2 regions of the Modestobacter sp. NPDC049651 genome follow, and region 1 is predicted to be linked to the other one. Evidence: riboswitches for the same ligand, from Rfam matches in the RefSeq annotation. Region 1 holds a riboswitch; the other holds the start of a gene.
The links. A riboswitch is a leader RNA that binds a small molecule or an ion and turns the genes downstream of it on or off. The one in region 1 is predicted to bind cyclic di-AMP.

Region 1 (3,669 bases):
GACGAGCTCGCCGGCGACCCCGACCCGTCCGCCGCCGGCGTCCGCACCGAGCTGCGGGTCGACGGCGGCGTGGTGGTCGGGCACGACGGCTCCGCCTGCGCCCGCGAGGCGCTGCGGTGGGCCGCCGGTCTGGCCGCCCGCGGCGGGTGGGCGCTGCACGTCGTCCGCGCCTGGCGGATGACCACCGCCCCCCGCCCGGCGAGCTGGGCGCCGGGCTACGTGCCGCCGCTGCCGGACTACGAGGAGGCCGTGCGGCAGGAGCTCGCCGCGCACGTCACCGAGGCGCTGGGCGCCGACCCCGGCTGCGAGGTGCACACCTGGGCGGTGCACGCGCCGCCCACCCGCGCCCTGCTGTCCGCCTCGGTGGGTGCCGACCTGCTCGTCGTCGGCGCCCGGGGCCGCGGCGGGTTCGCCGGGCTGGTGCTCGGCTCGGTCAGCGACCAGCTGGTGCACCACGCCGACTGCCCGGTCACGGTCATCCGCCCCGGCCACGGCCGGCCGGTCGCGGCCCGCTGACCCCGGCGGGAGCGGGCGCGGGAGACTGACCCCGTGCCCGCTCCCCGCGTCGTCCCGCCGGACTTCATCCGCGCCCACACCCGGCTCGACCGCTCCCCGGTCGTGCCCGAGGTGCAGCTGCACGTGGCCGACGACGTCGTCGCGCTGTGGGAGGCGATGGAGACCGAGGCGGGGGGCGCCGGTGAGGCGCCGCCGTTCTGGGCCGCGCCGTGGCCCGGCGGGGTCGCGCTGGCCCGCCACGTGCTCGACCACCCCGACCTGGTGGCCGGCCGGCCGGTGCTGGACCTCGGCGCCGGCAGCGGCCTGGTCGCCGTCGCCGCCCGGCTGGCCGGCTCCGGTCCGGTGGTCGCCAGCGACGTCGACCCGTACTCGCACACCGCCGTCCCGCTCAACGCCGAGGTGAACGGGGTCACCGGCATCACCGTGGCCGGGGACGTGCTGGACGACGAGCCGCCGGCGGGCACGGTCGTCCTCGCCGGGGACGTCTGCTACGACCGGGACATGACCGCCCGGGTGCTGCCCTGGCTGTTCGCGGCCTGGACCCGCGGCTCGACCGTGCTGCTGGGTGACCCGGGCCGGGCGTACGCGCCGGAGGGCCTGGTGGAGGTCGCCGCCTACGACGTCCCGGACACCGAGGGTGGCGCGGGCGCCGGGCTGGTCCGCCGGACGGCGGTCCTCCGGCTGCCGTGACCGGCGCCACCGGACCGCCGCCCGGGTAGCACAGGAGTGACGGGTGGGACCACGTTCGGCACGTCACCACGAAATTGAAGGTTCAGCATTGTCACGCGCGGGTAACGGCGCATAGGTTGGGGGCATCCGGTCGGACGTTGGTCCCCCACCCGGGGGAGCCCGCCCGGATGCCGCCGAGTCGCTGCGTGCAGCGAGCCGGGGACCCACCGCAGCACTGGGGTGAATCGCCTCCGCGGGCCACGTGCCCGCCCGGAGGGGTAGGGCTTCTTCCCGCCCGAACCCGTCAGCTAACTCGGTAGGCGGCCACGGAAGGAACGGAGAGCCGCCGCATGGCGCGCCCACGCGCACGCATCGCAGCACCCCGCAGCACCCCGCAGGACACCGCTGTCCGCTCGACCGGGTCCGCCCTGTCGCCCGCCGCGTTCTCGCCCGGCCCGGAGCGACGCACCGCCTGACCCGGGCCACCGGCCGCGCACCCCGCCCGTCCTGACCAGGACGCCGAGCCGGGGCCGCTCCGCCGGTCGCCGCACCCCCACCGACACGCCCCGGTCGCTGGACGCTGCCCGCGAGGCACCGCCGTCCGCACCGGCCCCGCACCCCGGAGCAGACCACCCATGCCCAGCACCACCCTGACCGACCGCACCGCGGACGACGCGGCGCTCTCCGTCGACGAGCCCGCCACCGACGTCCTCCCCGTCGCCACCGGCAGCACCCGGTCCGGCCGCGGCCGGCACCGCCCCCCGGTCCGCCGCCCGGGCCTGTACCTGACCGCCGCGTCGGCGGGCGCGCTCGTCGTCGCGATCGTCGCCGGCGGCGAGCAGACCGCGACCGCCGGCACCGACAGCCCGCAGGTCAGCGTCGCCAGCCAGCTGTCCGCCGTCGGCTCCCCGCTGGAGGACGGCCGGCTGAGCGAGCGGCTCGGCCACGAGGTCGCCAACCGCAGCGAGCGCGAGGCCGCCCAGTCCGCCGCGGTGCAGGCCCAGGCCGCCGCCGACCAGGCCGCCCGCGACGCCCAGGCCCGCGCCGAGGAGGAGGCCCGCGCCAAGGCCGAGGCCGAGGCGAAGGCAGCCGCCGAGGCGAAGGCCGCCGCGGACGCGAAGGCCGCCGCGGACGCCGAGGCCGCCGCCCAGGCCAAGGCCGCCGCGGACGCGAAGGCCGCCGCCTCGGCGAAGGCCGCGCCGGCCGCCGCGCCCGCCGCCCGTGGCTCGTTCCAGGACTACGCGCTGGGCAAGCTCGGCGGTGACAAGACCCAGTTCTCCTGCCTCGAGAACCTCTGGGGCAAGGAGAGCGGCTGGAACCCCAACGCGCAGAACCCCAGCAGCACCGCCTACGGCATCCCGCAGTTCCTCAACTCGACCTGGGCCAGCACCGGCATCGCCAAGACCTCCGACGGCTACCGGCAGATCGACGCCGGGCTGATCTACATCGACAGCCGGTACGGCTCGCCGTGCGGCGCGTGGAGCCACTCGAAGTCCACCGGCTGGTACTGAGCGGACCCAGGCTGCGGCCCGGACGGCGGTTGCCGTCCGGGCCGCAGCCGTGCACGGAGCGGGGCCGGGGGACCACCCAGGTGACCGCAGCGGCCGCATCGGGCAGGATTGCCGGGTTGGACCTTTCGGAAGAGGAGCGTTGACCGTGGCCAAGCACCGGGCGCCGGAGGGCGCCGCCACCGACTTCGACGCTGCCACCAGCGCCCTGCCCGACGTGAGCGGTGACTACACCGTCGACGTCACGCACACCCGCATCGGCATCCGCGCCCGGCACGCCATGGTCACCACCGTCCGCGGCGCGTTCACCGACTTCGCCGGTGAGGCGCACCTGGACGCCGCCGTGCCGGGCAACAGCAGCGTGTCGCTGCGGATCAAGGCCGCCAGCATCGACACCGGGGTCGCCGACCGGGACGCGCACCTCCGCTCGCCGGACTTCTTCGACGTGGAGACCTACCCGGAGATCACCTTCCGGTCCACCTCCGTCGCGCAGGTCGACGACGAGGTCTACCGGGTCACCGGCGACCTCACGATCAAGGACGCCACCCAGCCGGTGGCGGTCGACTTCACGCTCACCGGCTCGGCCAGGGACCCGTTCGGCAACGTGCGGGTCGGGTTCGAGGGCGCGCTGGCGCTCAAGCGCAGCGACTGGGCGCTGACCTGGAACACCAAGCTGGACACCGGCGGTGTCCTGGTCAGCGACCGCATCCAGGTGGAGTTCGACGTCTCGGCGATCCGCACCGCCTGAGAACCGCACCGCCCGACCTGCGGTCTTCCGCCTCCCGGCAGGGAGGCTGGCCCGGTGACGCGCGTCACCCTACGGTGGCACTCAGTGCCACCGCGGGCAGGCGCGGAGGCGGTCGCAGCAGGAGGTCCCAGGTGGGCAACGCGTGGTTCGAGACGGTCGCCGAGGCGCAGCGCCGGGCGAAGCGACGGCTGCCGAAGGGCGTGTACGGCGCCCTGGTGGCCGGTTCCG
Region 2 (3,669 bases), on a different contig from region 1:
ACCGCGGCGGGGACGGGACTGCTGGCGTGGCGGCCGGGGAGCGTGGTGGTCGCCGCGGTGGCGCTGGCGGTGTTCGGCTGCGGGTTCGTGGCGCTGAGCGGGGTGCTGATCAGCTGGGGCACCGCCCTGGCGCCGGAGGCGGCCGCGCAGACGACCGCGGCGCTGTTCGTCGCGCTGACCGTGGGGCAGGCGGCCGGCGCGCTGCTGCTGGGCGCGCTGGCCGACGCCGCCGGGAGCGTGCCGGCGTTCGTGGTCGCGGCCGGGTTGGTGCTGGCGGCTGCGCCGGCCGCCCCGCGCCGGGTGCCCACCGGCCCGCCCCCGGTGGCCGCCGGACCCCGCTGAACAACACCGGCCCGCACGGACGGACGACCCCCCGCCCGCAGGTGCGGGCAGGGGGTCGCTCGAGCGGGCCGGCGGGGGGTCAGCCCGCGTAGTTCACGTGCACGTGGTCCATGTGGTTGGCGGTCGGGCTGCCCCGGTCCTCCATCTGCTTCCACGCACCGGTCGGCGACGTCAGGATCTTCTGCTGGTAGATGACGTAGTCGACGCCGAGCTCGTCCCAGTGGTCGACCTGGTACTGGACGATCGCCTTGCCGAGGGCGGTGTCGGACATGACCATGTAGTCGATCGCCAGGCCCGACGGGTGACCGTGCGGGTCGACGGCGCTGGCCCGCGTGCCGCCCAGGGTGATGGCGCCGGCGCCGGGCACGTTGCTGACCACCGCGTCGGCCGCCGCCTGCGCCGCCGGCTTCACCGGGCCGGCGCTGTTGGTGATCTTCGCGGTCGTGGTGGCCGCGGTGCCGGTGGTGACGGCGACCGTGGTGATCGTGGCGGTCGTGCTGCCGGCCGAGTTGCCGACGGTGCCCACTGTGCTGGCCGGCGCGGCGGTGCCGGTCAGCGAGAGGTGCTCGCCCGGGAAGATGCGGTTCGGGTCGCTGCCGATGGTGGCCTCGTTGCGCTGGTAGAGCGCCTGCCAGGTGGTGCCGTGGGCGGAGGCGATCCTGGCCAGCGTGTCGCCCCGGGCGACGGTGTAGTCGCCACCCTGCGGAGCCGCCGCCGGGGCCGGAGCCGCGGCCGCGGGAGCCGCGGGCGCCGTCGTGCCCGACTGCGCGGCGGCCGCGGCGGTGCCCCCGGTCAGCTTCTTGCCGCAGGTGGGCCAGGCGCCGATGCCCTGCCCGGCGAGGACCTTCTCCGCGATCTGGATCTGCTGCGCCGGGGTGGCCAGGTCGGCCCGCGGCGCCAGCGCGGTGCCACCGAAGGCGGCCCAGGTCGACTGGCTGAACTGGAGGCCGCCGTAGTAGCCGTTGCCGGTGTTGATGTCCCAGTCGCCGCCGGACTCGCACTGGGCGACACCGGTCCAGTCGTGGGTGGTGACGCTGGACGGGGTGGACGCCTGGGCGGTGCTGCTCAGGACGCCGATGCCGACGACGGTGGCGCCGGCGGCGAGGGGGGCGCGAGCGACGACCTTCTTGGTGCGGACGTAGCGCGGCGCGCGGTGCTTTGCCATGAGTCGTTGATCTCCGATCACCGCCGGCGAGGTGAGCTGTCGGGTTCGGGCGATCGGCGCCCGGCCGCGCGCGGCGGCTTCACCCCAAGACGCACTGGGTGCGCCGGGAACCTGGGTCCCCCACCCCTGTCCTGGACTGTTGCGGAAAGGCCACCGGTGGACAGGGTTGGGCGGACCGGCGCCGCGCTCTCCGTGTACGAGCGCACACGAAAAGCTACGGGCCACCTTGGCAGTAGTCGTCGTGACCTGGGTCACGTCTGCGCCCCCGACACCTGTTCGCGCAGGTCGCCGGTTCCTGGTGTCGCGCCCGTCACATCGGCTCTCGACGACATGCCGAACCGCAGTGCGCAGATTGCTCGGCACGGCGCAACCACCCGCGTCTGCGCTTGCACCCGACGTCTCACGGCGGGTCTCCCGCCGCCGCCCTGCCACGGCGGCGACCGGGCCGCACCAACGGACGGCGACCTGGGGCGGGTGGCACACCCGCCGGTCCGGCGCGGAACGCGCCTCGAGGGGCAGGGACCCCCTCCTCAGGTCGGAGCTGCGACTTGCGACGGGCAACAAGTCCCGACTCCCGGGCCGTTCACGCCGCCCGGGAGCGCCGCGAAGGTGAGCCCGGATCAGCCAGACAACGCACAGGCGGGGCTCACCCGTCGCACACCTCCGCGCCCGCGAGGAAGCGGGCGTGGCCAGTGCCGGAAGAGGAGGCCACCATGCACCACTCGGAGAGGCCGGGAGCGCGTGCCGCGATGGGACGCAGGCTCTCGGTGCTCAGCGTGCTCGCGCTGCTGCTCGCGGTCCTGCCCGCGGGCGTCGCGTCCGCACACTGGCGCGGCGGGCACACCTGGGTCGTCGAGCCCGGGCAGTCGATCCAGGCGGCGGTCGACCAGGCCCGCAGCGGCGACACCATCCAGCTGCTCGAGGGGACCTACGAGAACCAGGCCGTGTGCATCAACGGCAAGGGCCTGACCATCACGGGCGCCGGGGCCGACAAGACCCGGATCACCTGGCCCGACTGGACGGTCGTCGAGGACCAGGCGCCGGCCCCGGCGGCGGGCAACGCCTGCTGGACGGAGTGGGCGCGGCACGATCCCGAGAGCACCGACACCGCCGAGGGTGACGCGCTGCAGCAGAGCCTCTCCGACGACGTCTCGGCGCTGTTCTTCTTCAACCCGGACAGCCCGGTCACCGTGACCGGCCTGCAGACGGTCAACCACCCGGCGAACGGCATCGTCGTGGAGACCGCCCGCGACGTCCAGGTCTCCCACACGAAGGGCGTCGCGCACGACCGGTACGGGATCCTGGTCAGCAACACGACCAACAGCCGGATCACCGACAACGTCGAGCAGGGCCTCGACCGCGGCATCCAGCAGGAGGGCACCAGCGGCAGCAGCGGGACCGCCGGGATCTCGGTGTCGGACTCCCCCACGGCGAACTCCTACGTCGCCCGCAACTCGTCCGACGGCTGGAACCTGGGCATCTTCGTCCGCGAGTCGCGGACGGGGAAGCTGGTCGGCAACACCGTGACCAACAACTGCGTCGGCATCAACATGTTCGACGACGGCAACACCGAGGTCCCGGTGGTCGCGCCCTCGACGATCCCGGCCGGCGACTGGCGGGTCGTGGGCAACACGGTCCGTGACAACCACCGGTTCTGCCTGGCCGGCATCGGCCAGGTGGAGGGCCAGCTGGCGGTCTCCGGCACCGGCGTGGCCGTGGTGAACATGGACTCGGTGCTGATCAAGGGCAACACGATCACCGACAACGGTCCGACGCCGCCGGCCCGGACGCTGGACTTCCCGGCCGCCGGGCTGCTCCTGCTCACCCTGCCGCTGTTCAACACCGACCAGCCGAACGCCGCTGGTCCGGTGGAGAACGTCTCGGTCGTCAAGAACACCATCGACGGCAACACCACCTCGGTGGACACCGACGGGCCTGGGCCCGCCGAGCCGTTCTTCGCGCCGCTGGACGTCCTGGTCGGCTTCCCGCCGGGGACCGTGTTCACCGACGCGGACGGCAACGTGGTCCCGACCCCGGTGCCCGGTCCGGGCATCAACTTCTCCGGCAACTCCTGCGGGGTCGCCCTGCTCGGTGAGGGTGTCTCCGGGATCGACATCGGCTGCGGCGGTGCGTGAGCCGCTCCGGCACTGAACGACCGCTCC

Region 2: it holds a riboswitch for cyclic di-AMP, as region 1 does, so the genes downstream of both, AB0J00_RS19375 (transglycosylase family protein) here and AB0J00_RS08245 (transglycosylase SLT domain-containing protein) in region 1, are expected to answer to the same signal.

The regions. Positions count from the first base shown of each region.
Region 1 covers NZ_JBFAOG010000004.1:182,007-185,675, forward strand. The annotation lists gene AB0J00_RS08235 (universal stress protein) at 1-516, shown strand, start outside; gene AB0J00_RS08240 (50S ribosomal protein L11 methyltransferase) at 550-1,206, shown strand; cyclic di-AMP (ydaO/yuaA leader) riboswitch at 1,368-1,523, shown strand; gene AB0J00_RS08245 (transglycosylase SLT domain-containing protein) at 1,821-2,696, shown strand; gene AB0J00_RS08250 (YceI family protein) at 2,842-3,441, shown strand; gene mftD (pre-mycofactocin synthase MftD) at 3,573-3,669, shown strand, end outside.
Region 2 covers NZ_JBFAOG010000018.1:66,673-70,341, reverse strand. The annotation lists gene AB0J00_RS19380 (MFS transporter) at 1-342, shown strand, start outside; gene AB0J00_RS19375 (transglycosylase family protein) at 422-1,507, opposite strand; cyclic di-AMP (ydaO/yuaA leader) riboswitch at 1,514-1,661, opposite strand; gene AB0J00_RS19370 (NosD domain-containing protein) at 2,257-3,642, shown strand.